DNA from 2 places in the Nonomuraea sp. NPDC049400 genome. Region 2 is predicted to be linked to the other one. Evidence: riboswitches for the same ligand, from Rfam matches in the RefSeq annotation. Region 2 holds a riboswitch; the other holds the start of a gene.
The links. Region 2 has a riboswitch for cyclic di-AMP ahead of ACIBVN_RS13700 (coiled-coil domain-containing protein). Riboswitches for the same ligand answer to the same signal wherever they lie in the genome.
Positions count from the first base shown of each region.

Region 1: another riboswitch for cyclic di-AMP. It lies ahead of ACIBVN_RS15815 (hypothetical protein); the one in region 2 lies ahead of ACIBVN_RS13700 (coiled-coil domain-containing protein).

Region 1 is NZ_JBITMP010000009.1:94,946-109,177, forward strand. Features, by position in the region: gene ACIBVN_RS15805 (aminotransferase class III-fold pyridoxal phosphate-dependent enzyme) at 1-906, shown strand, start outside; gene ACIBVN_RS15810 (alpha/beta fold hydrolase) at 930-1,775, opposite strand; gene ACIBVN_RS15815 (hypothetical protein) at 1,822-2,514, opposite strand; cyclic di-AMP (ydaO/yuaA leader) riboswitch at 2,704-2,839, opposite strand; gene ACIBVN_RS15820 (DUF5302 domain-containing protein) at 3,009-3,209, opposite strand; gene ACIBVN_RS15825 (class I SAM-dependent methyltransferase) at 3,323-3,889, opposite strand; gene ACIBVN_RS15830 (rod shape-determining protein) at 4,024-5,025, shown strand; gene ACIBVN_RS15835 (ABC transporter permease) at 5,170-6,390, opposite strand; gene ACIBVN_RS15840 (ABC transporter ATP-binding protein) at 6,390-7,073, opposite strand; gene ACIBVN_RS15845 (peptidoglycan-binding protein) at 7,082-8,227, opposite strand; gene ACIBVN_RS15850 (hypothetical protein) at 8,227-8,742, opposite strand; gene ACIBVN_RS15855 (response regulator transcription factor) at 8,887-9,543, shown strand; gene ACIBVN_RS15860 (sensor histidine kinase) at 9,540-10,718, shown strand; gene ACIBVN_RS15865 (polysaccharide deacetylase family protein) at 10,763-11,497, shown strand; gene ACIBVN_RS15870 (protein kinase) at 11,707-13,428, shown strand; gene ACIBVN_RS15875 (serine/threonine protein kinase) at 13,425-14,232, shown strand, end outside.
Region 2 is NZ_JBITMP010000008.1:11,929-26,160, forward strand. Features, by position in the region: gene ACIBVN_RS13690 (WGR domain-containing protein) at 339-1,304, shown strand; gene ACIBVN_RS13695 (hypothetical protein) at 1,478-1,951, shown strand; gene ACIBVN_RS13700 (coiled-coil domain-containing protein) at 2,428-3,384, opposite strand; cyclic di-AMP (ydaO/yuaA leader) riboswitch at 3,390-3,530, opposite strand; gene galT (galactose-1-phosphate uridylyltransferase) at 3,583-4,674, opposite strand; gene ACIBVN_RS13710 (DeoR/GlpR family DNA-binding transcription regulator) at 4,671-5,450, opposite strand; gene ACIBVN_RS13715 (50S ribosomal protein bL37) at 5,584-5,661, shown strand; gene ACIBVN_RS13720 (uridine kinase) at 5,709-6,344, opposite strand; gene ACIBVN_RS13725 (hypothetical protein) at 6,347-6,928, opposite strand; gene cpt (chloramphenicol phosphotransferase CPT) at 6,992-7,528, opposite strand; tRNA gene ACIBVN_RS13735 (tRNA-Gly) at 7,709-7,782, opposite strand; tRNA gene ACIBVN_RS13740 (tRNA-Pro) at 7,872-7,948, shown strand; gene ACIBVN_RS13745 (hypothetical protein) at 8,135-9,076, shown strand; gene ACIBVN_RS13750 (M50 family metallopeptidase) at 9,094-10,398, opposite strand; gene ACIBVN_RS13755 (response regulator transcription factor) at 10,554-11,150, shown strand; gene ACIBVN_RS13760 (PP2C family protein-serine/threonine phosphatase) at 11,157-12,272, opposite strand; gene ACIBVN_RS13765 (GNAT family N-acetyltransferase) at 12,391-13,620, shown strand; gene ACIBVN_RS13770 (hypothetical protein) at 13,636-13,782, shown strand; gene ACIBVN_RS13775 (ribose-5-phosphate isomerase) at 13,779-14,232, opposite strand, start outside.

The DNA.
Region 1 (14,232 bases), on a different contig from region 2:
AGCGCCGATTGGGCGATGTTCTCCAAGAACGGCACCGACGCCACGACCCAGGCGCTCATGGTGGCCAGGGCCGCCACGGGCCGGACCAAGGTGCTGATGGCCCATGGCGCCTATCACGGGGCGGACCCCTGGTGCACGCCGTCCCTGTCGGGCACGACGCCCAACGAGCGGGCGGACCTGGTGGAGTTCACGTACAACTCCCTGGAGTCGCTGGAGGCCGCGGCGGCGACCGCGGAGGGGGACGTGGCGGCGATCATCGTGACGCCGTTCAAGCACGACTCGTTCGAGGACCAGGAGCTGGTGGAGCCCGTCTTCGCGCGCGGCGCCCGCGCGCTGGCCGACCGGCTCGGGGCGGCGCTGGTGATCGACGACGTGCGGGCGGGGTTCCGGATCGACCTGCGCGGCTCCTGGGAGCCCTATGGGGTACGCCCCGACCTGACGGCCTGGTCGAAGGCCATGGCCAACGGCTACCCGATCGCGGCCGTCACCGGCACAGACGCGCTGCGCGGACCGGCGCAGACGCTGTATTCCACGGGCTCGTTCTGGTTCTCGGCGGTCGCCATGGCGGCGGCCAAGGCGACCATCGAGACCCTGCGCGACACGGACGGCATCGGGGCCATGGAGCGGGCCGGCACGCAGCTCCGCGAGGGGCTGTACGCGCAGGCCAAGTCCCACGGGTTCGTGGTGAACCAGACGGGACCGGTGACGATCCCGTGGCTCAGCTTCGACGGGGACGCCGATCTCTCCGTCGCGATGTACTGGAGCGACGCCTGCCTGCGGCACGGGGTCTACCTGCACCCGTGGCACAACTGGTTCATGTCGGCCGCGCACACGGAGGCGGACGTGGCGAAGGCCCTGGAGGGCACGGATCAGGCGTTCGCCGAGACCCGCGCCCACTTCGGCTAGGCCCGCTCCCCCACGGAACCGGGCTAGGCGGCGGTGAGCTTGGCGATCTCCGCCACGATGGCGGGCCAGAGCGGGCGCGGCAGGTCGTGGCCCATGCCCGGGTAGGTCACCAGGCGAGCGCCGGGGACGGCGGCGGCCGTGGCGTGGCCGGCGGCGACCGGGATGAGCTGGTCGACCTCCCCGTGCAGCACCAGCGTGGGCACCTGTACGCCCGCGAGCAGCGCCGTGCGGTCGCCCGAAGCCATGATCGCGGCGAGTTGCCTGGCCGTGCCGTCGGGGTCGAAGCAGCGGTCGAACGCCAGCCCGGCCAGCTCGCGGATCCTCTCGCGGTCCAGCTCGTATCCGGGCGAGCCGAGGACCGACCAGGTCTGCACCGCCTGGGCGAGCACGGCTTCGCGGTCGGCCGGGGGCCTGGCCATGAGGGCGGCGAGCGCGGTCTCCGTCGGCGGGGCCACCGAGGGGCCGGGCGTGGACATGATCGAGGTCAGGGTCAGCACCCGGTCCGGGTGGCGGATGGCCAGGGCCTGGGCGATCATGCCGCCCATCGAGGCGCCGACCACGTGCGCGGCGGGCCATCCGAGTGCCTCCATGAGCCCCGCGGCGTCGTCGGCCAGATCGTCCAGCAGGTACGGCGAGGGCGCCCCAAAAGTGGGAGCGCCCTTGTCGTGGAAGTGCGTGGACAGGCCCGCGTCGCGGTTGTCGAACCGTACGACGTGGTGTCCCTGCTCCGCCAGCAGCTCGCAGAGCCCTTCGTCCCAGTGGATGAGCTGCGCGCCGAGGCCCATGATGAGGAGCAGGGGACGGCCCTCGTGCAAACCGAAACTCTCGTAGGCGATTTCGATGCCGTTCGCGGCTACCCGGGTGGTCACGAGGACCAGAATGACATTCTGGTAGCGACCCGTAAAGCCCGTGAAGTCAGAGATTCATGAGGCCGCGGATGCGGTCGCTGGTGAGCGCCGCGCTGCCGCCGGCCACGGCCACGGCGCCGGCCAGGACGGCGGCCGTGGTCTTCGAGAACGAGGTGGGCGCGGTCTCGGTGGGCGCGGTCTCAGCGGCCGCGGGCGGCGGCTCGGCCGGGTTGTTGTCCTGCTCGGCCCAGGCGCGGGTCGAGAACGGAACGGGGTAGTTCTTCTTGCCCGGACCCTTGCCCCACTTGGTGATGACGTAGTCGACCTTGATGTGCCCCTGGCCACCGTTGCCGTCGACATGCAGCGTGTCGGAGTTGAACGTGCCGCCGGTGAGCTCCGCGAACGTCTTGGCGTCCAGGTCCAGCATGATCCCGCGGTTGGAGGGCACGCCCGGGCCGCGGTCGCCGACGAAGAACGGCATCTTCTTGCCCTTGTAGACCACGTAACCCTCGGTCATGAGCGGCCAGCTCGGGCTGGCGGCCAGGCCCTTCTGCATGGGCTTGCCGCTGGCGGGCAGCCCGGTGTCACCTGCGCGGCCGGAGGCGTCGTCCCAGAAGTACGAAGCCGTTGTCGAGCCCTTGAGCAGGACCTTCTCATCATCGTTCGAGTCGGCGTGAGCCGCGGTGCCGGCGACGGCGAGCGCACTTACGGTGCAGGCGGTGAGCAGGACAAGAGAACGCAGGCCAAAACGTGCAGACATGAAAAGTAAAGTCCTTCGCGACGGGGGCAGGGAGTTGCGCTCGCTCGAAAAAGGGCGTAGCTAGGCAGAGCACCTGGCAAAGGGGAGATAGCTACGCGGAGCGCGAAACGAGCCTGAGGAAGGGACCGCTCAGTAGGCGGCGGCTATCACGCTGTCCGGGGGTGCGACGCGGTCGGGCATGCGGTTCATATGTCCTCTCCATCTCGCCTACCGGGTTAGCTGGCGGGTTCGGGCGTGGAGATGCCCTACCGACACGTGGTCGGATTCACCCCAACTGCGATGGGTCCCCGGTTCCCGAGTGATCGGGATTCGGCGCCAGCCGGCTGTCCCTCCTGGGTGAGGTCCACGCCACCGGCTGTGAATTGGGCAACACTCTAACCACGCATTCCGGACATACGCAAACACTTCGTCATGAATCGGGCAGAAGATCTACCTTCCCGCACAAAGAAAAAAGGGGGCACGGCAGTGCCGTACCCCCCTGGGAAATCCCAGCCTCAGCCGCCGCTCTTGCGCCTGAACGATCTTTTACTCGCAGCCGGACCGTGCGACCCATGGATCTTCGACGGGTCACCGCCCCTGCCACCCGCGCCCGAGCCCGCGTGCTGGTTGCGCTTGCGCTCCAGCGCCTCGCGGAACTTGCGCTTCATCTCGTCCTCGGGAGTTTCGCTGACTTCCTGCTCCGGTGTATCCGCCATGAGGACCTCCATGGTGTTGGGGACAGTCACAGCTTCGCATGGCCCCGCTTATGACGCGAAACCGGCTTCCCCACCGGCTTTGCGGGACTGCACTGCCACCCACCCGACAACGTTCAGTCGAGGGTGAACGCCATCAGGCGGAACACCGGGTCCGGGCCTGAGCAGCCCTGCCCGTGTCCCACGAATCGGGTCTCGCCGCTCGGCCGGAGCCCGTGTCTGGCCGCCTCCTCGACGACCAGGCCGGCCCGGTCGGACGGCTCCCTGCGCCCTCCCGTACCGTGCGCGGCTCCCTTGTCGACCGTCGTGACGAAAACTCCGCCTGGCCGCAGCACGCGGGCGGCCTCGGCGATCACCGGGCGGGCGTCGTCCAGCAGGTGCAGCAGCCAGATGGTGGTGACCGCGTCGACCGAGCCGTCGCGTACGGGCAGCGTACGGGCGTCGCCCAGCACGACGTCCACGCGCCCGGCGGCGATCCGCGCCATCCCCGCGGAGGCGTCCACCCCGAGCACCCGCAGCCCCCGACCGGCCAGCTCCCTCGTCACGAGCCCGGTGCCGCAGGCGATGTCGAGCAGCGTGCCACCGGATACGAGGCGGCGCACGGCGTCGGCGGCGGCCACGGCACGCGGCAGCCCGCCCCGGGTCTCGTCGTAGTGTTCGGCCTCGAGGTCGTAGTCGAGCACTGCCGGTCCTCCTGGCGTCGGGGTGCTGCCGGACAAGATACGCCTAGGTAAAAGGGAACCGTTCGGTTCCTGGTGTTGGGTTGGAGCAGCTCAGGAAATAGACCCGGCATGATGGTCAAGCCCCCGGTCCTGCCATGAGCCTCCTCGGCCGTGACCTGGCGGTGGATCTGGGAGGCACGAGCACGCGCATCTATGCCCGGGGCAAGGGCATCGTGCTCGACGAGCCCTCGGCTGTCGTGCTCGACGACCGCACCGGCAAGGTCATCGCGTACGGCGCGGACGCGACCGACGGCGAGACGTGCTGGCCGGTCAGCGGCGGCCTGCCGGTCGACGGCGAGCTCACCTGGCGCATGGTCAGGCACTTCCTGAGCAAGGTGCAGCGCAATCCGTTCGCCAGGCCGCGCCTGGTCATGGCGCTGCCCGACAGCTCCACCCCGATCGAGCGGACGGCGCTGAGCGACCTGGCGTTCGAGGCGGACGCCAGGCGGATCGAGCTGATCCCGCACTCGCTCGCGGCGGCGCTCGGCGCCGGACTGCCGGTCGACAGCTTCGCGGGGCACATGGTGATCGACATCGGGCGCGACTCCGCCAGGATCGCCGTGCTCTCTTCCGGGGCCGCCGTGGCCACGACGGCCGTCCCCGGCGGCGGCGAGGCCGTCAACAGGGCCATCGTCCGCCTGGTCGAGCACAAACACTGCCTCCTCCTCGACGAGCACGAGGCCGAGTCGGCCAAACGCCACATCGGCGCCGAGTGGGAACCGCTGAACCGGCACGTGACGATGCGTGCCCGTGACCCGGACACCGGCCAGGAGCGCGAGGTACGGCTGCCGGTCCAGCAGGTTTACGAGGCGACCAGGCAGCCGGTCGAGGCCATCGTGCGGGCGGCGATGGACACGGTCGAGCGATGCCCGGCCGAGCTCGCCGCGGACCTCGGGGGGCGGGGCGCGGTGCTGGTAGGAGGCGGCGCGCTGCTGCGGGGGCTCGCGCGGCGGCTGCGGGCGTCGTTGCGAATGCCGGTACGGAGGGCGGAGCGGCCCCTGGAGTGCGTGGCCCTCGGCCTGGGCCGGTTCGTGGACGACCTGGGCCTGATCGCCCGGCTCCGCAACGCCCTCGCCTGGGCCGGGCCGGACAAGTGACCGCTCAGCCGAGCCAGGCGTCGCGTCCGAGCCCCCGACGCGCATGAGACGGCGCACCCAGGCCGTGCGGCGTGGTCGAGTGCGAGTGCGCGGGGCCGGGGGCCGAGCGGCGTGGTCGTGTGCGAGTGCGGGGGCCGTGCGGCGTCAGGGGGTGGAGAGGGCTTCGGTCGGGGACAGGCGGGAGGCGCGGATCGCCGGGTAGAGCCCCGCTGCCGCGCCGATGACCAGGGTCGCCGCGAGGCCGCCGACGGTGGCCCAGGCGGGCACCACCGAGGGCCAGCCGCTGTACAGCGCGTACCCCATCGTGACACCCGTCCCCAGCAGGATCCCCCCACCCCCGCCAAGAGCCGACAGCAGGAGCGACTCCGCGAGGAACTGGGTGCGGATCTGGCCGCGCGTGGCTCCGAGGGAGCGGCGCAGGCCGATCTCCGCGCGGCGTTCCAGCACCGAGATGACCATGGTGTTGGCCACGCCGACCCCGCCCACGAGCAGCGCCACCGCGCCCACCCCCAGCAGGAGGTTGGCGAACGCCTGGCTGGTCGCCTGCTTGGCGGCGAGGGCGTCGGAGGGCCGGGAGACGTCCACCTCGTTGGGCGCCTCCGGGTTGGCGGTCCCGGCCAGCACCTGGCGTACGGCCTCCAGCTTGGCCTCGTCGGAGCGGGTGTAGAGCGTCGTCGGGTGTCCGTCGAAGCCCAGCCTGGACTCCGCCACCGGCCAGCCGACCAGGACGCCGCTGTCCAGGTCGGTGGCGAGCGCCACCGGTTCCAGGACCCCGATGACCGTGAAGCGGATCCCTCCCACCACGACCTGCGTGTCGGGCGAGGCCGAGCCCACGCCGAGCCGCTGGGCCGCCAAGGAGCCGAGCACGGCGGCCGGGTAGCGTTCGGTGGCCGCGTTGAGCCAGGTGCCGTTCCGCAGGGTCGCGCCCACGGTGGCGGGCAGGTCGAGGCGGGCCGCGTACGTGGCGATGCCGCTGGTCTGGGCCTCGGGGATCTCCTCCGACCGGTAGACCTTGACGTCGCCCATGCGCCCGATCGACGAGACGGCCTGGACGGGGCCGATGCGCTCGATCATCGACTCCGCCTCCTTCGGCATCTGCGCGGCCTCGCCCGTGAGCGTGGTGCCGGACGAGACCGTGAGCAGGTTGGTGCCGAGCGCGGAGAGCGTACGGTCGAGCTCGGCGCCCGAGGAGGACGAGAGTCCGACCACGCCCACCATGGCCGCGATGCCGATGGCGATGCCCAGCGCGGACAGGAACGCCCGCAGCGGCCGGGTGCGCAGGCCCACCGCCCCGACCCGCATCACGTCGCGGGACCGCATCCTGGCCGGGCGCAATTTCGGGCGCGCCACCTCCACCATGGACATCACACCGCCTCCAGGGGGACCCGCGCGGTGTCGGAGATGATCTGGCCGTCGCGCATCCGCACCTGCCTGGGCAGGCTGGCGGCGATCTCCCGGTCATGCGTGATGATCACGATGGTGGTGCCGCTCGCGTTCAGCTCGTGCAGCAGCTCCATCACCCCCGTGCCCGACACCGAGTCCAGGGCCCCGGTCGGCTCGTCGGCCAGGAGCAGCGGCGGGTCGCCCGCCACGGCCCTGGCGATGGCCACGCGCTGCCGCTCGCCGCCGGACAGCTCGTGCGGCTCGTGGTCCGTCCGGTGCCCGAGCCCCACCCGCTCCAGCGCCTGGGCCGCGCGGCGGCGCCGCTCCGACCTGCCCAGGCCGGTGTAGACGAGGCCGTCGGCCACGTTGTCGAGCGCCGGGACCTTCGCGGCGAGGTGGAACGACTGGAACACGAACCCGATCGTGGTGGCCCGCAGCGCCGACAGCTGACTGTCGGACAGCTTCGACACGTCGTACCCGTCGATGTGGATGGACCCGGACGTGGGCCGGTCGAGGGTGCCGACGACGTTGAGCATCGTCGACTTGCCCGACCCGGACGGGCCGACGATGGCGACCAGCTCGCCGTGCTGGATCCGCAACGACACCGACGCCAGCGCCGCCACGCCGCCCGGGTACGTCTTGCACACGTCCGTCAGAGCGATCATGGGATACGTCATTTCGGCATCCCCACGGTCATGCCCTCGGCCAGCCCGTCGCCGCTGACCTCGACCCGCCCCCCGGAGAACAAACCTGTCTCAACCTTGATATATCGTGACCTGCCCCCCTCGATGATCTCCAGCCCGTACCCGCCCTCCTGCAGCGCCACCAGCGCCGCCACCGGCACGGTCAGCACGTTCTTGCGCTTGGAGGCCGTGAACGTCACGTCCACCGCCGCCTTGTCCAGCCCCTTGGCGGCCTTGGCGGCCCCGATCGAGACGAGCGCCTCCACCCGGGTCTCCGGGTCCGCGTTCTGGCTCTCGGCCGGCTCGATGACCGTGGCCACCTCGGTGACCTTGCCCTGCACACTCTTGCCGTCCGGCAGCGTGACCTCGACCTTGGCGTCCTTCTTGGCCATCCGCTGGTCCTCGGCCTCCAGCTTGACCGTGACCACCTTGGACGTGCCCGTATAAGTCAGGACCTTCTGCCCCGGAGCGGTCGGCTGGCCCTCCTCGGACTCCAGGCTCTCCACCCGCACCTTGCCGGGGGCGAACACGACCCGGCCCAGCTCGACCACGCCCGTCTCGTCCAGGCCGCGGTCCTCCTGCCATTCCATGACCGCCTCGGCGGTGTCATAGGTGTACTCGTCGTCGACCGTGAACCCGTCGTAGCCGAGCTTGCTGAGGTTCCGTTCCAGGTTCTCGACGTCCTTGCCCTCCACGCCGACCTTGAGGTCGCGGTACGCGGGCGTCGAGCCGTACATGAGCACGACCGGCTTGTTGTCCACCCGGTACAGCGACCTGCCGCGGGTGATCTGCGCGCCGCTGTCGGGCAGCCAGGTGACCGTGCCGGGCTTCCTGCTCATTGCCGTGGTCACCGGGCCGTAGCCGAGCTCGCCGTCGGCGTCCCTGGTGTCGTTCAGGGTCTGCCTGGTCACCGTGGTGGTGGCCGGGGGCAGGGCGCCGGCCGACGCGGTCGGGCCGGCGCTGCCTTGGAGCAGGCCCGCGCTGTTGACGGCCACGAACCCGCCTCCGGCCACGGCCACCACGGTCAGGAGCCCGGCGACCAGCCTGCCCCGGCCGCGGCGCCGGCGCGGCCTGGAGGCCGGCGCGTCCGGCTCCGCCCTCCCCCCAAGGGTGGCCCCGTCTGTCACCGGGCCCATCAAAGACCTCCCATACCGGCCTCGGCGGACTCCTTCTGGCACTTCTGCTGGGCGGCCTTGAAGTCGGGGTCCTTGCCGACCTCGCCGGTGATGCGCATGGCGCCGCCGTCGGGGTCGGGGAAGCTCTCGACGCCGTTGTCACGCATGCACTGCGCGAGCTTGCGCAGCGCCTCGCCGCGCTTCGGGTCGGGCTGGCCGGCGCGCTCGCCGCTCGGGGCGTACTCCTTGCACGTCTCCTGGGCCTTGTCGACCGTCTCCTTCGGGATGCTCCCGTCGAGCTTCATCATGATGCCCTTGCCCGGCTGCGGGTCGTCCATGGGCACGCCGTTCTCGCGCATGCACTGGGCGAACTTGAGCATCTTCTGGTGCGGGTCTTCACTCGGCTTCGCGCTGGAGGCGGCCTGGGTGCCGGTGCCGCTGACCGACGCCACCTCGGCTCCGCCGCCGTCGTCCGCACCGCAGCCGGCCAGGAACAGTGCGGCCGCCGCCAGCGCGCCGAGGACTCGTACTCGCATGAGATCTTCCCTCTGTCGGATGGATGCCGTCTCGAGGGGAGATGCAATAGGGGCCGCTGTTTCCTCAGCGTTTCCGTTCGCGCTTATTTTGAGCAAATGCCGCCTAGGCCACACTCAGCTCCGTAAGCGAATGAAAGGTGCGCCATGCGGGTGCTGGTGGTTGAGGACGAGCGGCTGCTCGCCGACGCGATTGCCGAGTGGCTGCGTGAGGAGACCCACGCGGTCGATCTGGCGCACGACGGCGAGGCGGCGCTGGAACGGATCGCCGTCAACGACTACGACGTGGTCGTGCTGGACCGGGACCTGCCGCGGGTGCACGGCGACGAGGTGTGCAGGGAGCTGGTCGAGTCGGAGCGGGACGCGCGGGTGCTGATGCTGACGGCCGCCGCCCAGCTCGACGACCGGGTGACCGGCCTGTCCCTGGGAGCCGACGACTACCTGACGAAGCCGTTCGCCTTCCCCGAGCTGGCCGCCCGCGTGCTGGCCCTGGGGCGGCGCTCGCGCCCAGCCGTCCCGCCCGTGCTGCGGCGGGCCGGGATCACGCTCGACCCGGCGCGCAGGGAGGTGTTCAGGAACGGGCGGTTCGTGCCGCTGTCGAAGAAGGAGTTCGCGGTGCTGGCCGAGCTGCTGCGGGCGAACGGGAGCGTCGTCTCGGCCGAGCAGCTGCTGGAGAAGGCGTGGGACGAGAACGCGGACCCGTTCACCGGGGCGGTCCGGCTCACCATTCTCAAGCTGCGCCGCAAGCTCGCCGACCCGCCGGTCGTGGAGACCGTGCCGGGGGTGGGGTACCGGATCGCATGACCCTCCGGCTGCGCCTCACGCTGATGTACGGGGGCCTCTTCCTGGTCGCCGGGCTCACCCTGCTCGGCGTCACCTATCTCCTGTTCAACCAGCAGCTGACACAGTCGTTCGAGAGCCGGTTCGAGCCCGAGCCCGGCAGGATGAAGAAGCTGCTCCTGGCCCGGGACGGCGTCGTGGTCACCGGCGACGCCGCGGTGGAGTGGCTGCGCCAGCAGGAGGAAGAGCTGCGCAGCGCGGCCGTCACGTCGCTGATCGCGCAGGGCGCGATCGCGCTGGTCGTGGTCGGCGGCGCTGCGCTGGGGCTCGGCTGGGTGGTCGCGGGCCGGGCGCTGGCCCCGCTGCACCGGGTGACCGACACGGCGCGCAGGATCGCGGCCGCCCCCATGGCCGAGCGCGGGCTGCACGAGCGGATCGCGCTGGAAGGACCCGATGACGAGGTCAAGCAGCTCGCCGACACGTTCGACACCATGGTCGAGCGGCTGGACCAGTCCTTCGACGGGCAGCGCAGGTTCGTGGCGAACGCCTCGCACGAGCTGCGTACGCCGCTGACCCTGAACCGGGCGCTGGTCGAGCTGGCCATGCACCGCCGTACGGCCCCTCCCGAGATCAAGGAGCTGGGCGAGAGCCTGCTGGAGATCAACGCCCGCCACGAACGGCTCATCTCCGGCCTCCTCCTGCTGGCCCGCTCCGAACAGGAGATCGCGGACCGCTCGCCGGTGGACCTGGCGGACGTGGTGACGCACGTGGTCGCGCAGACCGCCGGGGACGCTCACGAGGCGAAGGTCACCGTGTACGAGGTCACCGCCCAGGCGCCCACCACCGGGGACGCGCTGCTGCTTGAACGGCTGGTGCACAACCTCGTCGAGAACGGCATCCGGCACAACGTGGACGACGGGACCGGGTGGGTGCGCGTGGCGAGCCGCACCGTGTCCGACGGGAAGGTGGAAGTCGAGGTCAGCAACACCGGCCCGAGTGTGCCGCCGTACGACATCCCGCTGCTGTTCAAGCCGTTCCACCGGCACGGGGCCGAGCGCGTGGTCACGGCGAGGAGCGCGGGGCTGGGGCTGTCGATCGTACGGTCGGTGGCGGTCGCGCACGGCGGGGACGTCAGAGCGCAGCCGCGGGAGGGCGGCGGCCTGATCGTGACCGCGTCGCTGCCGCGCCCCACTCAGTGACTCTTGGGCGGAGCAACGCGGAGATTGTGATTCCATGATCATCCATGAACGCAGCCGAAACGACTGTGCGGAAAAGATGGATCAAGCTTCTCGTGGCCCCTCTCGCCATCCTTCTCCTTGGCGCGATGGGCCTGTATCAGCTGATGAACGCCCGGACCTTCCAACTGGCGGGAGAACTGACCGACCGTGTGGCGACCGATGAGAAGGTCGTTGCCCTGACCTTCGACGACGGCCCTGACGAGAACACCCCCGAGATCATCGACATCCTCGCCGAGCAGCGCGTTCGCGCGACGTTCTTCGTCATCGGCGCACAGGTCGAGGCCCGGCCGCAGGACGCGCGGGCGCTGGTCGCCGCCGGCCATCAGCTCGCCAACCACACCTACACCCATCGGCGAATGGTCTTCGTTTCGCCCGCCACCGTGGCGAGTGAGGTTGAACGCACCGACGCGGCCATCCGGAGGGCGGGGCAGCGCGGCGAGATCCTGTTCCGTCCGCCGACGGGCAAGAAATTGCTGCTGCTACCGCTGTATCTGGCCGACAACCAGAGGCGCACGGTGATGTGGGATGTGGAACCGGACTCGGGCAAGACTCCAACCGCCACCGAGATCGTCGCGACTGTGCGCGAGGAGACCAGGCCAGGGTCGATCATCTTGCTCCACCCCTGGTATGCCAATGGGCGGAACACTCGCGAGGCCGTCAAAGGCCTGATCACTGGCCTCCGTGACCAGGGATACCGATTCGTCACGGTCTCAGAGTTGCTCGCTTTGCAGCGTCGTTGACCTGGGTCTGGCCCCGTACGTCTCGCCAACTGGGCCACATATTGCGGCAACCGAAAGGTTTTCGACGACAGCGGAACATCACTACAAATCCGTATTGCAGTCGCTATGGTACGTAAAGATCACCCGCCCCCGTCTCAGGAGTCACTTCTCTCATGGCGCATGTCGAACCGCTCCGGGAGGATGACCCAGCGGCGTTAGGCGCATATCGCTTGCTCGGCCGGCTGGGAGCGGGCGGCCAGGGGACCGTCTACCTCGGGCAGACGCCCGACGGGCAGCGTGTGGCGGTCAAGCTGCTGCGCGAGGGCGCGGGTTTCGACGACAGGCTGGCGAAGGAGATCGCGGCCGCGCGGCGGGTGGAGCCGTTCTGCATCGCGCAGGTGCTGGACGTCTCGCTGGGCGAACGGCCGTACATCGTGACCGAGTACGTCGACGGGCCCTCCCTGCAGCAGGCAGGTCGCCACAGCGGGGCGGACCTGCAGCGGCTGGCGGTCGCGACGGCCACCGCGCTGGCCGCCATCCATCAGGCGGGCATCGTGCATCGGGACTTCAAGCCCGCGAACGTGCTGCTCGGCCCCGGCGGGCCGCGCGTCATCGACTTCGGCATCGCCCGGGCCATGGACGACGCCGTCACGCACACCAGCAGCATCGTCGGCACGCCTGCGTACATGGCTCCCGAGCAGTTGGCAGGGCAGCCGGTGGGGCCGCCCACCGACGTGTTCGCCTGGGCGTCGGTCATGGCGTGGGCGGCCAACGAGACGCCGCCGTTCGGGCAGGACACGTTGCCTGCCATCATCAACCGCATCCTGCACAACGAACCGCAGCTCGGTGACCTGGCGCAACCGTTGCGGTCGATCGTGTACGACTGCCTCGCCAAGGATCCCGGTGCCCGGCCGACCATGCGGGACGTGATCCTGCGGCTGTTGAGCGGGCAGAACTCCGCGGTCCCGAGCCCTCCCCCGTACCACCAGGACTTCCAGGCACAGGCACAGGCGCAAGGACTCTTCGGACCGCGGCCGGGGGCTGGGGCTGGGTACGGAGCTGAGCGAATGTATGGCCACGGATCGGCACCCGGCCACGGACCGATGCCGGGTCAGGGGCTTGGGCCGGTGCCCGGCCACGGATCGGCACCCGGCCACGGACCGATGCCGGGTCAGGCACCGACACCGGGCCACGGGCCGATGCCGGGCCACGGGCCGGTCCCTGGGGCGGGGCGAGGGCCGGGGCGGCGGGCTCGGGCGGCGGGTGGCCGGCAGATCGGCATTCCGGTGGCGGTCGGCGTGTCGAGTGTCGTGGTGGTGTCGCTCGTCGGCGGCGTCGTCTGGCTGGCCCCCTGGTCGAACCCGGCCACCTCGGCGTCCCTCGCCGCCGATTCCACGAGCCCCTCCGCCACCCGGACCACGAAAAACCCGGCCACGACGCCCCCGCCGCGGAAGACCCGCAAGCCCACCCATACGCCCACCGCGCGAAAGACCACTCCGAAGACCACTCCCACGCCCTCGGCCACCCCCACCCCCAAGGTCACCACGGCGCGCCCGAGCAAGACCCCGACCAAGACCCCGACCAAGACCCCCACCGCTACCCGCACCACCAAGAGACCGGCCACGACCGCCAGGGCCAGCATCCTCGCGATCGAGCTGTCCGGCGGTCCCGGCCAGAACCACGCCGAGGGCTGCTACATGCCGCCGGTGCACTTCCAGACGAATGTGGAGTCGACCCGGCGTGAGGTGTGGGTCTCCGCCGCCTGGCTGGTCGACGGCAGGACGATCGCGCGAGACAGGTCGTGGGTGCCGAAGGACCAATACACCGCGTTCATTTCGTCCGGGATGTACATGCTCAAGGCCGGGCGCCACACCGTCACCCTCAAGGTCACCGCGCCGTCCGTGACGCAGAAGAGCGTCTCGTTCAACGTCTGCGACATAGAAAACTCATGACGTTGGAGGCCATCGGCCCGTACCGGGTGGTCAGGCAGCTCGGCGAGGGTGGCCAAGGTGTGGTCTACCTGGCCACCGCCCCCGACGGCACCCGGGTCGCCGTCAAGGTGCTGCGCGAGGGGCTGCCCGGTGACGGCCGGTTCGCCAAGGAGATCGCGGCCGCGCGCCGGGTCGAGCCGTTCTGCATCGCGCAGGTACTGGACGCCTCCCTGGGCGCACGGCCGTACATCGTGACCGAGTACGTCGACGGCCCCTCGCTCCAGAACGCGGGCCTCCACGCCGGGGCCGACCTGCAGCGACTGGCGGTCGCGACGGCCACGGCGCTGGCCGCCGTCCACCGCGCGGGCGTCGTCCACCGGGACTTCAAGCCCGCCAACGTCCTGCTCGGGCGGGACGGGCCGCGCGTCATCGACTTCGGCATCGCCCGGGCGATGGATGCCTCGCTGACCCGTACCAGCAGCATCGTGGGGACGCCCGCGTACATGGCGCCCGAGCAGTTCATGGGGGCCGCCGCCGGCCCGGCGGTGGACGTGTTCGCGTGGGGGGCCGTCATGGTGTACGCGGCCACCGGCGCCCCGCCGTTCGGCAACGACTCCGTGCCCGCGGTGCTCAGGCGGATCCAGTACGAGGAGCCGCGCCTCGACGGGGTGCCCGAGCCGCTGCGCTCGATCGTGTACGCGTGCCTCGCCAAGGACCCCGCAGCTCGCCCGGCCATGCAGGACGTCCTCTTCCGGCTCATCGGCGGCCAGACACCTCCACCCCCAGCCCCGGGCCGCGGACCCGGGCACGTGGCATTCCCGGGCG
Region 2 (14,232 bases):
GAATACGCAGGTCGAGGCCTGACGTGAGCGTGGTGAGGGTGCTCGTGCGGGTCAGGGCGGGAGATCATGACGAGTGGTCACCTGTCACCTCGTGATCTCGCTGTTGGTCAGGACTAGTAGAACGTGCTGATCGATGGATGCCGTGGCCAGCGCCGCCGTGATCGAAGTGACCAGGCCATAGCGGCTGTCGACAGCCAGGTTACGCAGAATCCTCATGGCGTCCGTCTCGTAGGCCTTTATCACATCATGGGCTGCGGCGGTATATCGCAGGTATCGCAGGCCCCTGTGCCATGTCATCGCGTGTTCCGCAGTCACCTGCACCCTGAGAAGATCCCGATATGTCAGGACTACGCAGTTTCGAGAAGCGCTCCGACGGTGTTGTACGGCTCTGGCAGATCGAGCGCGAAGGCATCCGCTGTCACATGGCGTGGGGGATGGCGGGTGGCACCCTGCGGGGGACGAGCATGACCCTCGACGACGAGGCGCATGCCGTACGTCACTTCAACAAGAAGATCGACGAGAAGCGGCGCGAGGGCTACGTCGAGGTCGTGACACCCGAGCCCGAGCCTGCCCCCGCACCGGCTCCGGGGCACGTAGGCTCGCTTCTCGACATCCTGGATTCCGGCTACGAGCCGCTCGATGCCTACGACAGCGTGTACGTCATGCCCGTGCGACTGGGGATCGGGCGCTTCTGGCGCTATGCCGTACTGACGGACGACGGGCGCAGGGGCCTGATGTTCCCCGTAAAGGAGGCCTGCCATGACCCGGAGCTGGTCCGCGCGTTCCTGGATTTCCTCGTGCCGCGCCGGGAGCTGGCCTTCGACGGCAGTTCGCATCACAAGTTGCCGTTGGACGCGCTGATCGGGCCGTTCAGCCACGCGCTGCTGTGCTCGCCGCAGCTGATCAGCAACGTCTACGAAGGGCGCGTCGCCTACGCGTATCCGATCCACGACTGCGAGATCGGCGACGCGGACACCGGGACGTGGGTCGAGGCGCGGACCCAAGGACATGGCTCGCTACCGAATTCGACCTGGGATCGCGCTCCCCTACCGGTGACCGACCTGCGCTACGACCTGCGGAGCGCGAGCGGGCCGTTCGAGGGGATGGGTGATCGGGAGACGTTGAGACGGGCCAAGTTCAAGACCGGCACGCTGGAGGGGGCGGGGAATCTGCTGCGCCGGCTGGCGGTCTCGACGCCGAAGAGCTTCGTGGAGGTTCGGTCGTTCCGGGGCGAGGTCCTTGCTCTCGGGCCCGCCGACCTCACAACCGACACCTTGGACAGGGTCGGCAGGTTCGTCCGCTAGTTTGCCTATCCCTTCCGGAGACGCCACGATTGGGTTGGTCCCTATTGAAGTGGCAGGTCAAGGGCCTGGTGTGAGCTCCGCTGGACGTGCTCTTCCTGGTGGTGCCAGGGGTTCAGTGCGGATGATCGTTTGCCTGAGGGATCACGCACGTTTCATGATCCGTCACGGTCCGGATGATCGCGTTCACGATGATCCTTTGCGCGGGAATTGCGCCGTCTGTGAATGACCGCGGTAGAGGTACGGTGTCGCTTCTGGAACGCCTCACCGCGCGTCGCACGGAACTGGCCAAACAGGCCGAGCAGGTGATCGCCCAACTGCTGGCCGAAGACGAGCTGCAGGGAGAGCCTGTTCGGGCAGCTCAGGCCGCCCATGACGACACCGAGAACATAGGCGACGGCGGCGGCGAGATCGAGGTGGTGCCGATGTACCGGGTGGCGCTGCCGGCCCGGCGCGTGGCCGAGCCGCCCCCGAGGGCTGCTGATCCCCCACCGGGAGCGCGCCACGAGCGCACACGAGCTGCCGTCGACTACCAGGCGCTGCTGGAGGCGGTGCGCACCGCCGACGGTCGGGTGATCTGCAAGGCGATCTGCGCGCAGCTGGGTTGCCTTTCGAGTCGGGTCAGGTGGGAGGCGTGCGGGCCAAGCTGAAACGGCTGGCCGAGCGGGGCTGGCTGCGCAAGACGCCCAGCGGCGCGTTCGCTGCGCTGCGCTGACCACGCCCGAGGGCGCCCGAGGGCGATCGACGTCCCCTCACAGCCCCTGACCAGGGCGACGTCCCGGTGAACAGAGCAAACCGGCGGACACGATCCACCCGTGTTCGAATCGTCGAGGTCGCCAGCAGACGGGCCCGCTGTTGCCGCTCCCATCCAGCCAGCATCGCCTCGAACACGGCTTCTGCCGGGCGCAAGGGCACCACACCATCCGACAGAACCAGATGAGCGGCCCCCTCCACAGCCACCCTTCTCACCCTTCGATTGGCTCATGGCGCGCGGCGAAGAGGTCCTGCTGTCGACGGATCAACTCCGCCAGGTCGTTGCCAGCTGGACCGGTGTGGTCGACGGTCCCGTGGGTAAACGCCATCTGCAAGTGAGCGAATAGCTCATTAGATGCGATTCGTCCCATTTCTAGTTCATCGAGATGTGCACGTGGTCGTAGTGGTTCTCGGTGATGCTGCCCCGGTCCGACATGGCCCGCCAGCCTGAGCCCATGTTGATGCGCTGCTTCCAGATCACGTACTTGACCCCGAGCTTGTCCTTGTTCTTGAGTGCCCACTCCGCGATGCGGTCGCCCAGGGCGTTGTTGACGGCCGACGGCGTCGTCCCGCCGGTGCTCATCATGAAGTCGCAGGCCCGCCCCAGCGGGTGCTCGCCGCTGGAGCCGGAGCGGAAGCAGCCCACCTCGTACGGCAGCTTGAAGTTCTTCTCCACCTGCGCCTTCATCAGCCGCGTGCGGGCCGTGATGTTGTCCGAGCCCGTGGGCAGCTCCGGGGCCCAGCTGCCGTTCGTGTTGCGGCCGGGGCCGAACGGCACCAGGTCCTGGAGCTTCTTCTGGATGTCCTTGATGACGTCCTGGGCGTCTTCGCGCTGCTCGGCCACGTCCTTGGCGTCCGCGCTGATCTGGGTGGCGAGCGCGGCGGCCTCGTCGGAGGCCTTCTTCTTCTCGTCGCGGGCCTTGGCCACACCGTCCACGACGGCCTGCTGCTCGGCCGTGAGCTGCTCCAGCAGGGCCACGGCGCCGCCGTTGGTGGGCAGCAGGAAGGCGGGCAGCGAGGGGTCGTGGCTCTGGTAGCGCATCCTGGCGATGTCGGCGACCCGCTGCTCGGCCGCCACCACCGCCTGCTCCGCGGCGGCCAGGCGGTCCTTGGCGACCTTGGCGGCCTCCCGCGCCTTGGCCAGCTCGACACGCTTGAGGTTGTACTTCTCGATGAGCTTGTCGACCTTGCTGTTGAGCTGCTTGAGCTGGGCGCGGAGCTCGGCCTCCGACGGTTTGGGCGCGGCTGACGCCGCGGTCACCGGCAGGACTGCGACGGCCGCGGCGGTGATGAGACCGATGACAAGGCGCACGGGGGACGCAGCCGCCACGTGGATGTTCCTCTCCCTCTGCCGACCGGGTTAGCTGACGGGTTCGGGCGCGGAGGTGCCCTACCGACACGTGGTCGGATTCACCCCAGAACTAGGTGGGTCCCCGGCTCCCGGGCGACACGCCCGGGATTAGGCGCGCAACGGCCGTTACAGCCGGTGCAAAAGGGATGTTAGTGGTAGATCACGAGTAATGCGACCCTAATAAGAAATCTGATAGTGATCTACTTGTGATCGAATCATACGCGCGGCCTCCTCCGGCAGCACGTCGTTCACGAAAGCGCCCATCGCCGACTCCGAGCCGGCCAGGTACTTGAGCTTGCCCGGCGCCCGCCTGATGCTGAACAGCTCCAGGTGCAGGTACGCGAGCTCACGGTCCTGCCGTACGGGCGCCTGGTGCCAGGCCGAGATGTACGGCATCACGACGCCGAACAGGTCGTCGAAGGCCCGCAGCACCGAGGTGTAGAGCGGCGCGAACGCCGAGCGCTCCGCCTCCGACAGCGCGGCCAGGTCGGGCACCTGCCGGTGCGGGTAGATGTGCACCTCGTACGGCCACCGTGCGGCGGCGGGCACGAACGCCGTCCACAGCTCGTTGGCGGCCACCACGCGCGTCCCCTCGGCCCGCTCGGCGGCCAGCACGTCGGCGAACAGGTTGCCCTTCGAGTACCGCTTGGCGGCGGCGAGCTGGAGCTTGGTCCTGGGCGTGACGTACGGGTAGCCGTAGATCTGGCCGTGCGGGTGGGCGAGCGTGATGCCGATCTCCTCACCCCGGTTCTCGAAGCAGAAGACCTGCTCCACGCCCTCGATCCCGGACAGCTCGGCCGTGCGGTCGGCCCACGCCTCCATGACCAGCTCCACCTGGTCGGTGGAGAGCCGGGAGAAGGAGGACGAGTGCTCAGAGGTGAAGCAGACCACCTCACACCGCCCCGCTCCCGGCCGCACCTCGCTCAAGCCACCCACTTCCGAATAAGTCCCGAAATTTCCGGAGAAGGAGGGAAACCGGTTCTCGAACACCACCACGTCGTAGTCGTGCGCCGGGATCTCCGACGACCGGGTGTCCGACGACGGGCACAGCGGGCACTCGCTCGCCGTGCCCGTCGGCTGGAACGTGCGCGTCTGCCGGTGCCCCGCGATCGCGATCCACTCCTCGGTCAGCGGGTCGTAACGCAGCTCGGAGGCCACCGGCCGCGGGTCGAGCATGCGCCGGTCGATCGCGCTCCTGTCGGCGTCGTCCCGCCGGTCGAAGTAGATCAGCTCTCGGCCGTCGGCCAGGTGGGTGATGGTGCGCTTCAAGGCGAGCCCTCCGCGATGATCAGTTCTCCGGCCCGTTCGGCCAGCTCCGTGCGTGCGTCCTCGGGCAGTCCCGCGTCGCTGATGACCACGTCGGCCTCGCTCAGCTCGGCGATCGTGCTGATGCCGACCGTGTTCCACTTGGTGTGGTCGGCGGGGATGACCAGCTTGGTGGCGGCCGCCACCAGCTCCCTGTCGGTCTCCGACTCCAGCAGGTTGGGCGTGGTGAACCCGGCCCGCACGCTCATCCCGTGCACGCCGAGGAAGAGCGTGTCCACGTGCAGGCGGCGGATCGCGGCCACGGCCACCGGGCCCACCAGGGCGTCGGACGGCGTGCGTACACCGCCGGTCAGCACGACCGTGCGGTCAGAACGCGGGTTCCGGTGGAAGACCTCGGCGACGGGGATCGAGTTGGTGATCACCGTCAGCTCGGGTACGCCGATCAGGTGGCGGGCCAGCGCCCACGTGGTGGTCCCCGCCGAGAGCGCCACGGCCGTGCCCGGCCTGACGAGGCCGGCCGCGCGCCGCGCGATGGCCTCCTTCTCCTGCTGCTGGCGGGCCGACTTGGCGGTGAAGCCCGGCTCCTCGGTCGAGCCCGGACCGAGGGCGGTGGCGCCGCCGTGGACCTTCTCCAGCAGCCCGCGCTCGGCCAGCACCTCGAGGTCGCGGCGAATCGTCATGTCGGAGACGCCGAGCTCGCGAACGAGGTCCGCGACCCGGACTCCGCCGTTGCTGCGCACGCGTTCGAGGATCGTCTGCTGACGCTGCTGTGCGAGCACACCCGCTCCTTCCAACAGATTCCACCAAATTATGACACGGAATTGTTGGGGAATGTTAGTTCGCGTGGTGCGCTTGCGCTGGTCAGGGCAGGCGGGAGACGCTCTGGTTCCGGCCGATCATCGGAGGCGAGCTATGGCCAGGCGCGCACGCAAGGGCAGGGCACGCAAGAAGAAAAAGGCTAACCACGGCAAGCGCCCCACGGCGCGTTGATCGGGTGGCCGCCTTTCCCGGCGGCCACCCTCCTTTGTCTGCGCCGCTTACGCGCCGCCGTCCGGCGTCAGCCGCACGGCGAGCCGGTCCGGGTGATCGGCCCTGACCACGACGTCGGCGGCCTGCTGGGGCCGTGCCTCCCGCTCGTACCGCTCATAGGCGGGCAGCCGCCACAGCTCGTCCTCGGGCGTTGCGCGCTCCAGCGCCCCCACCGACAGCCACACGTGCACGCTCACCTCGAACGCCAGCCCCCGCCCGAGCAGCAGCGTCCCGTCGACGATCAGCACCCCTCCCGGAGGCAACTCCTGGTACGGCGCCCGGTACGCCCGATCGATGCGGCTGTCCCAGAGCCGCGGCAGCACCTGCCCCGAGCCGCCCGGGTCCAGGGGCTCGAGGACCTCCCTGGTGAGCGCCTTGGCGTCGAGCCAGTCCTCGTAGAAGGCGTCCGGGTCGGTCCTGCCGTGCTCCAGCCGCAGCGACGCGGGCCGCAGGAAGTCACCCGCCGACACGCGCAGCACGGGCCTCCCGCGCAGCCGCAGCGGCGCGACGAGCTCGTCGGCCAACGTCTCGGGACGCGCGGCCGGCGCGCCGTCCACGGCCACCCGAACCCATCCCCGCCGCGCGGCGATCCTTTCCGCCAGTTCCTCGACGAGGGCGTCGCGGGAGATCGCTCGCCAACGCATGCCTACGCGCGCAGCCCCGCCACGAACCGGTGCATGGCCTCCGTCACATCCGTGAGCACCTGGGCCGAGGCGACCGGGTCCCCGAAGATCTCCATACCGTGGTCGGCGTCCGGGACCTCGAGGTACGGGTGCCCCAGGCCCCGCGCGACCTCACCGTCCCACGCCTTGTCGGCCGCCCCGCCGACCAGCAGCGTGGGAGCCTCGCTCCGCCGCAGTGCCCCGATGACGGACTCCATGGTGAGCAACGGGGTGAGCCAGATGGCGGGCAGGCCCCGTTCGGCGGCGAACGGTGCGGCGAGCGAGCCGAGCGACTTGCCCACCAGCAGCACCTGACCGGCGCTCTCCGCCTCCACGGCCTCGCGCGCCCGCTCGACGACCCACGCCTCACGTTCGGCGAGGGCGCCACCCGCGGGCGGCTCCCACCAGACCTCCTGCACGGTCCACCCGTGGTGCGCGAGCACCGCGCGGGCGAAGTGGAGGAGCGGGCGGGCCGGCACGTAGGCCGCGCCAGGAAGCAGGACGGCCACCCGATCCGGATCGCCTTCGTGCCGGGTGGGGACTCCGCAGACCTTCGCTGGCACCATTCCCGGAGTATAAGCCGAACCACCTGCCGAGATCATGAAGCCGCCGCCCCCGTCATGCCGGCCCTAACGCCGCACCCGGGCGGCGATGGTCTGCGCACACACCAGCGACTCGGTATGCGTGGTGTCCACCACCAGGTCGTAGACCACGCCCTCGTGGACCACCTCTGCCTGCAATGCGGCCATTCCCCCGACACGATCGCCCCGGGCGATCTCACGGCCCGCGGCGACCGCGCTGTCGCACTTGACGCCGACCCAGAGCACGTCCAGCCCGACAAGAGCCTTCTGCCACCGTTCCTGGGATGCCGCCCCGCCGAGGAACACGTCATCCACAATGACTCGAGCGCCCGCGCGGGCCATCGCGGCGACCCCCGCCGTCCACGCCGCGTCCAAGACCAGGAACTCCGGCCCGACAATCACCTGGCCGTCGGGGGCGAACTCGATCCCCGCATCCGATCCCCGCATGGAGGCGGGCAGCGCTTCGACCATGGTGTCGACTCCGACGGCAAGCCACGGATCCGGCAGGATCGCCTGCAGGCACCGGACGATCCCGGACTTGCCCGAGCTGGAGCCGCCATTGAGCACGATCATCTGAGTGGCCACCGCGCCACACTAGAGGGCTGGCCCTACACGTTCCAACTGGTTATCGACCCGCACCGCAGCAGGCGCCGAAGGGGCACGGAAGGAACGCGGAAGCAGGCATCGGGCACAAAAGATCGAGAAGAAGTAGCAGAGATCACGAAGGCCAGGTCGCCTCATGGGGCTGACCTGGCCTTTCGCCTTTGGAGCGGACGACGGGAATCGAACCCGCGTAGCTAGTTTGGAAGACTAGGGCTCTACCATTGAGCTACGTCCGCGCGAACCGGTCGAACTCTGGTCTAGACTTCATCCGGTCGTTAGGGCGTAAGCGTACCGGAGTCCCGGAGCGCATGCGCACTCGACGAGGCGGGGCGTGGCGCAGCTTGGCAGCGCGCTTGCTTTGGGAGCAAGAAGTCGCAGGTTCAAATCCTGTCGCCCCGACCAGGTCAGAAGGCCCCTCCCGAGCGGGAGGGGCCTTCTGCTTGTCCGGAGACGCTCCCGCCGCCTCGCCCGCCGGCGTCCGAGCCTGGGCGGCACTTTTCCCCGCCGCCGGCCGTTGTCACCGTGCCGGGGGGCGGAACGGGGTGCGTTATGGGGTTAGCGGGGCGTTCGGTGGTACGGACGAACGCGGTGTCACTCGGGGGTTTCCTGCTCGGCATGTCCGTCGCCGTCGCCGTTCTCGGCGCGCGGGTGCTGGACGTGTCGGCACAGGAGGCGCGCGCGACCGCGCGTACCACGGCGTCGGTGGTCGAGTTGTTCTTCGACGGAGCCGACAACCAGACGGCGGCCCACCTCGAATGGTTCGACGCGGACGGGGTGGCGCACGTCACGCTCGTCCAGGTCGGCGGCGACCGCGAGCTGGGCCCGGGGGTGGGCCTGGCCGTCCGCTACGACCCGGGGCGGCCGGACGACCTGGTCTTCCCCGGCCGTGACGGCGAGTTCCCGCCGCCGGGCGACTGGCAGGCGCGCATCCTGCTGGCCCTGCTCGCGGCCGTCTCCGGCCTGCTGCTGCTTCTGGGCGCGCGGCTGCTGCTCAACCTCCGCGCCGCCAGGGCGCCGGCGGCGGTCTGGCGGGCCGCGCCCCGGCTGCTGACCGCCGAGGCCAGAGGGGCCCGGTGGTTCGCGGGCTACCTCCGCCTCACCGCGGAGCCCGTCGGCGGCGGGCCCGTGCGGCGCTACCTTCAGCGGGTCTACTGGGACCCGGCGCTGGACCGGATGCCCCGGCGCAAGCGGAGCCGGGACGGCGTACCGGTTCAGGTCCACGTGGGCGGCTGGCCGTTCCGCCGGGCGGTGGTGCTCCTGGACGACGGCACCCGCCTGTGGCCGGCCGGGAGACTGCGGCGGCGGGCCCCGCGCAAGTGGGTGGTGGAGTCCCGGCCCGCGACCGCCCGGCGGCGGTCGCGGCCCGGCTGGGGGTCCGTCGGGCTGATCGTGATGGCGACGGGCTGCGGCGCCTTCGGGCTGTACGGCCCCGCCATCGGGCTCGCGGCGGCCGGTGTCGGCTTCGCCACGGTGTACTACATCTGGGGCTGGTACGGCGGCGAGGTCATCTGCGGCAGCGAGGCGTCATGAGTGGCTGAGGCGGGACGTCAGCCCGTCAGCGTGAGCGGGTTGACCAGGTCGGCGTAGACCAGCAGGCCGGCCATGATCACCATGACCAACGCGATCGCGTATGTCAGCGGCAGCACCTTGGCGATGTCCACGTAAGCCGGCTCAGGCCGTCGCATGATCCTGGCGTACGCCCGCTTGATGCCCTCCCACAGCCCGCCGGCGATGTGGCCGCCGTCGAGCGGCAGCAGCGGGATGAGGTTGAACATGCCGATCGCCAGATTGAACCCGGCCAGCAGGTTGACGAAGATGGCGATCTTCTTCTCGTTGGACAGGTCGGAGGCGAGGATCTCGCCGCCCATGCGGCCCGCGCCGACGACGCCGACGGGGCCCTCGGGGTCGCGCTTCTCGCCCGAGAAGGCCGCGTGCCAGACGCCGACCATCTTCTCCGGCAGGTTGAGGATCGAGCTCGCCACCCGGCCCGTCAGCTCGCCCATGTAGCCGAGCACCTGGCCGACGCTCTGCCGCTCCATGACCTCGGTGGGCAGGACGCCGAGGAAGCCGACGTTCTTGTCGATCTTCTTCGGATCCTGGAGGTTGGGGCGGTCCTGGGCGATGAGGGTGACGTTGAGCGTCATCGGCTTGCCGTCGCGGACGATGCCGAGCGCGACGGGGCCGGGGCCGTGGGAGCGGATCAGGCGGGTGGCGTCCTCCCAGGAGTTGATCTTCTGGTTGTCGAAGGAGACCATGCGGTCGCCGGGCTTCATGCCCGCCTGGGCGGCCGGGGTGGGCTTGTCGGTGGCCTTGCACGTGTTGCGCTGCTCGGACATCGGGATCACGCACGTGTTGGTCTCGGGCGACACGATCGGGGCCCACGTGGGCAGGCCGATGCCGACCAGCAGGATGGTGAAGAAGATGAACGAGAGCACGAAGTTCATCGCCGGGCCGCCGGACATGATGATGACCTTCTGCCACCACTTCTTCCGGTAGAAGACCCGGTCCTCGTCGCCGGGGCGGACCTCCTCCTGCGCGGCATCGCGCGCCGAGTCGATGAGGCCCTGGAACGGCCCCGTCGAGGCGCTCCTGAGCTTGCCCGGATCGTCGCCGGGGCGCGGCGGGAGCATGCCGATCATGCGGATGTAGCCGCCGAACGGGATCCACTTGATGCCGTACTCGGTCTCGCCCTTCCGCCGCGACCAGGCCGTGGCGCCGAAGCCGACCATGTACTGGGTCACCTTGACGCCGAAGAGCTTGGCCGGCACCAGGTGGCCGATCTCGTGCAGGGCGATGGAGAACATCAGCCCGAGCAGGAAGACGACGATCCCCACGAGATAGAGCCAGTTCATCTATGCGCGCTCCGTAACCGACGACAGGGGGCGGACGCAGGGTCCGACAGCCCCAGAGTAGTCGAACGAGCCGCCCTTCACGGCTTTGCGCCTTTTGAAGGCATTGACAGTACACATCCAAACAATCACTCTGGGTGACGACGGAGGGGGACGTCTTGATTCGGATACTGATAGCCGAGCACCTGCCCTTGGTCCGCCGCGGCCTGCTCGCCACCCTCGGCGCCGAGCCCGATCTGCGTGTCGTCGCCGCGGTCGGGAGCGCCGGGGAGGTGGTGCGGGCGGCGCTCGCCGGCGGGCCCGACGTGGCCGTCGTCGACTTCGACCTGCCGGGGCTGCCGGTGGCCGCCCAGCTCGCCGAGCAGGCCCCGCGGTGCGGGGTGCTGATGCTGTCCGCCCAGCCCAACCCCGGTCAGGTGCGCGATGTGCTGGCCGGGCCCGCGCTGGGGTTCATGAGCCTGTGTGTGTGCCCCGAGAAGCTCGCCGAGGGCGTGCGCCAGGTCGCCGAGGGCCGCCAGGCCATCGAGGCCGAGCTGGCGGTGGCGGCGCTCCAGTGCGCCACGAGCCCGCTGACCAGGCGGGAGCTCGACGTGCTGCGCATCGCGGCGGGCGGCGCGCGCTCTGCGGAGATCGCCGATCAGCTTTTCCTGTCGGTCGGCACCGTGCGTAACCATCTGTCGCGGATCATGGGCAAGACAGGTGCGCGTAACCGCCTCGACGCCGTACGCATCGCCAGCGACTGCGGATGGTTGTGACGGCGGCTAGGGCCGCCAGATCAGCACCAGCGCGCAGTCGTCGTTGTGCCCCGAGGCCATGGCGTTGACCAGCGCCCTCGCGCCGTCGCGGAACCCGGAGGGCAGCAGCCGCTCCGCCTCCCCGAGCAGCCGGTCGAGCCCGGCGTCGATGTCGCGGCCCGGCTGCTCGATCAGCCCGTCGGTGAACAGCAGCAGCGCGTCGCCCTTGCGCAGGGTGCCACTGTCGGGCTCGCAGTGCAGGTCGGGCACCACGCCGAGCACGACGCCCTTGGCCGAGGCGACCTGCCAGCTCCCGGTGCCCGCGTCGAACTTCACCACCGGCGGATGCCCGGCCGAGGTGATCGTGTAGTCGCCGGTGTCCAGGTCGAGGCGTAGATGGACCGCGGTCACGAACCCCTCGTCGCCCCGCTGCCGGTGCAGGTAGGTGTTGCACGCGGGCAGGAAGTCGTCGACCGAGCCCAGCAGCCCGCCGAACGTGCCGGACAGCAGCAGCGCCCTGGTGCCCGCGTCGACCCCCTTGCCGGACACGTCGACCAGCGCGATCTCGACGGAGTTGCCGTCGCGCATGGAGACCAGGAAGTCGCCGCCGAACGAGGACCCGCCGGCCTGCTTGAGCACCACCTTGGCGCCCCAGTCCTTCGGCATCGGGGGCAGCTCGCCCTGTCTCTTGAGCCGGTCGCGCAGCTCCAGCAGCATCGCGTCGCCACGCAGCCCCTGAACGCCCAGCTTGCCCCTGGTCCGGGCCATCAGCACGGCGAGCACGGTGGTGAACGCGACTGTCACCGTGAGTCCCAGCCCGATGCGGGCCACGCCCAGCGTGATCGCGATGTAGCCGAGCGCGACCCCGACCGCCACCAGCAGCTTGATCAGGCTGCGCAGCCGGAGCTGGAGGCCGCCGATCAGCGTGACCAGGATGAGCAGCGACGGCGAGAACCACTCGGTGGAGACCTTCGCCGCCAGGACCCCGATGACCAGGGCCAGCGTGGTCAGCGTGATGAGCAGGTTGCGGTCGCGGGCCAGCGGTCCGCGGCGGGCGAACCGCACAGCAGCCACCAGAAAGGGCACCCGCACCAGGACCGCACGGACCCGTGGCGGGATCAACGGCGCCGGTCGGGAACTCATGATGGCCCTGACTGTATCGGTCTGACCCGTGTTTGGGCAGCCCACTTGACCAAGCCCTTGATCATTAAGCACGGATAATGGGTGGCTCTCCCCCTTTGCCCGCTCCTACCGTGGACGAATGACGTACCCGATCCGTCCGATTGACGAATCCGAGTGGCCCGCCTACACGCGGGTGCTCGATGAAGGGTTCAACTGGAGACCACAGCCGCGGCAGGCGGAGCGGTGGAAGGCCCAGACCGAGCTTGACCGCACTCTGGCGGCCTTCGACGGCGACCTGATCGCAGGGGTCACCTCCATCCTGAGCTTCACGATGACGGTGCCCGGAGGCCGGCTCCCCGTCGCGGGCGTGACGAGCGTCAGCGTGCTGCCCTCGCACCGCCGCCGCGGCATCCTGTCCGCGCTGATGCGCAGGCAGCTCGCCGACGTCCGCGAGCGCGGCGAGAGCGTCGCCGCCCTGTACGCCTCCGAGTCGGCCATCTACGGCCGCTACGGGTACGGCCGTGCCTCGCAGTCCCTGTTCTTCCGCATCGACAAGACCCGCTCGGCATTCGTCAAGAACGCTCCGACGGACCCGTCGCTCCGGATCAGGGTGGCCAGCCCCGCCGACGTACGCGCGGACCTGGAGAGCCTGTTCGCCTCCGTGGCGACCCGGCGGCCCGGCCGCTACGACCGCAAGCCCGCGATCTGGGACGACGTACTGGCCGACGAGGAAGCCGACCAGCACGGGAACGGGCCGCTGCGCTCCGTCCTCGCCGAGGACGACGGCGGTCTGCGCGGTTACGCGCTGTTCCGCGTCAAGGCGGACTGGGACACGAACGGTCTGCCCGCCGGGGAGCTGAAGCTGCAGGAACTGGAGGCGACCGACCCGGCCGCCTATGCCCTGCTCTGGCGCAGCATCCTGGACCGCGACCTGGTCTCCGAGATCCAGTCTGGCGGCAGACCGGTGGACGACCCGCTGATCGCGCTGGTCGCCGACCAGCGCCGGCTGTGCGCGAGGATGCACGACGAGCTGTGGATACGCCTGGTCGAGGTGGACAAGGCGCTGGCCGCACGCGCCTACTCGGCCTCGGTCGACGTGGTGATCGAGGTCGAGGACGACGTGTGCCCGTGGAACGCGGGACGCTGGCGGCTCACCGCCGACCCGGCGGGCGCCAAGTGCAAGCAGGTCGAGGACGAGCCGGACGTGACGCTGCCGGTGTCCGCGCTGGGCTCGGCGTACCTGGGCGCCGGCCTGCTCGCGGAGTCGCTGGAGGCGGGCCTGCTGCGCGAGCACACCCCCGGCTCGGTGCGCGCGCTGGCCACCGCGATGTCGTGGAGCCCGAAACCGTGGGCGGGTCTGGTGTTCTGACGTAGAGTCGGACGCATGGCCCTGCAAAGCCTGCAGATCACCGCGACCATCGCCATGCGTGCCCGCGAGGTGTCCAGACCGTCGAAGGAGCAGCAGGAGGCCGCCGACCGGCGGCCTCTGCGCGACGAGATGCCCAAGCGCGAGGCCAAGCGCAAGGGTTAGGGCAGCGAGGGCAGCTGGCCGATCGTCTCGTACGTGGTCAGCTGGGCGATGCGCCTGCTGTGCCGCTCGCTGCCGGAGAAGGCCGTGGCCAGGAAGACCTCGACGAAACCGGTGGCCTCCTCGGTGGAGTGCATGCGCGCGCCGACGCTGATCACGTTGGCGTTGTTGTGCTCGCGGGCCAGCCGGGCCGTCTCATCGCTCCAGGCCAGGGCCGCGCGGATGCCGCGCACCTTGTTGGCGGCGATCTGCTCGCCGTTGCCCGAACCTCCGATCACCACCCCCAGGCTCGCGGGGTCACCCGCGACGCCCTCGGCCGCGCGCAGCACGAACGCCGGGTAGTCGTCCTCGGGGTCGTAGACGAAGGGACCGCAGTCGGTCACCTCGTGACCGTGGTCCTTGAGCCAGGACACGAGGTGGTTCTTGAGCTCATAGCCGGCATGGTCGGCACCG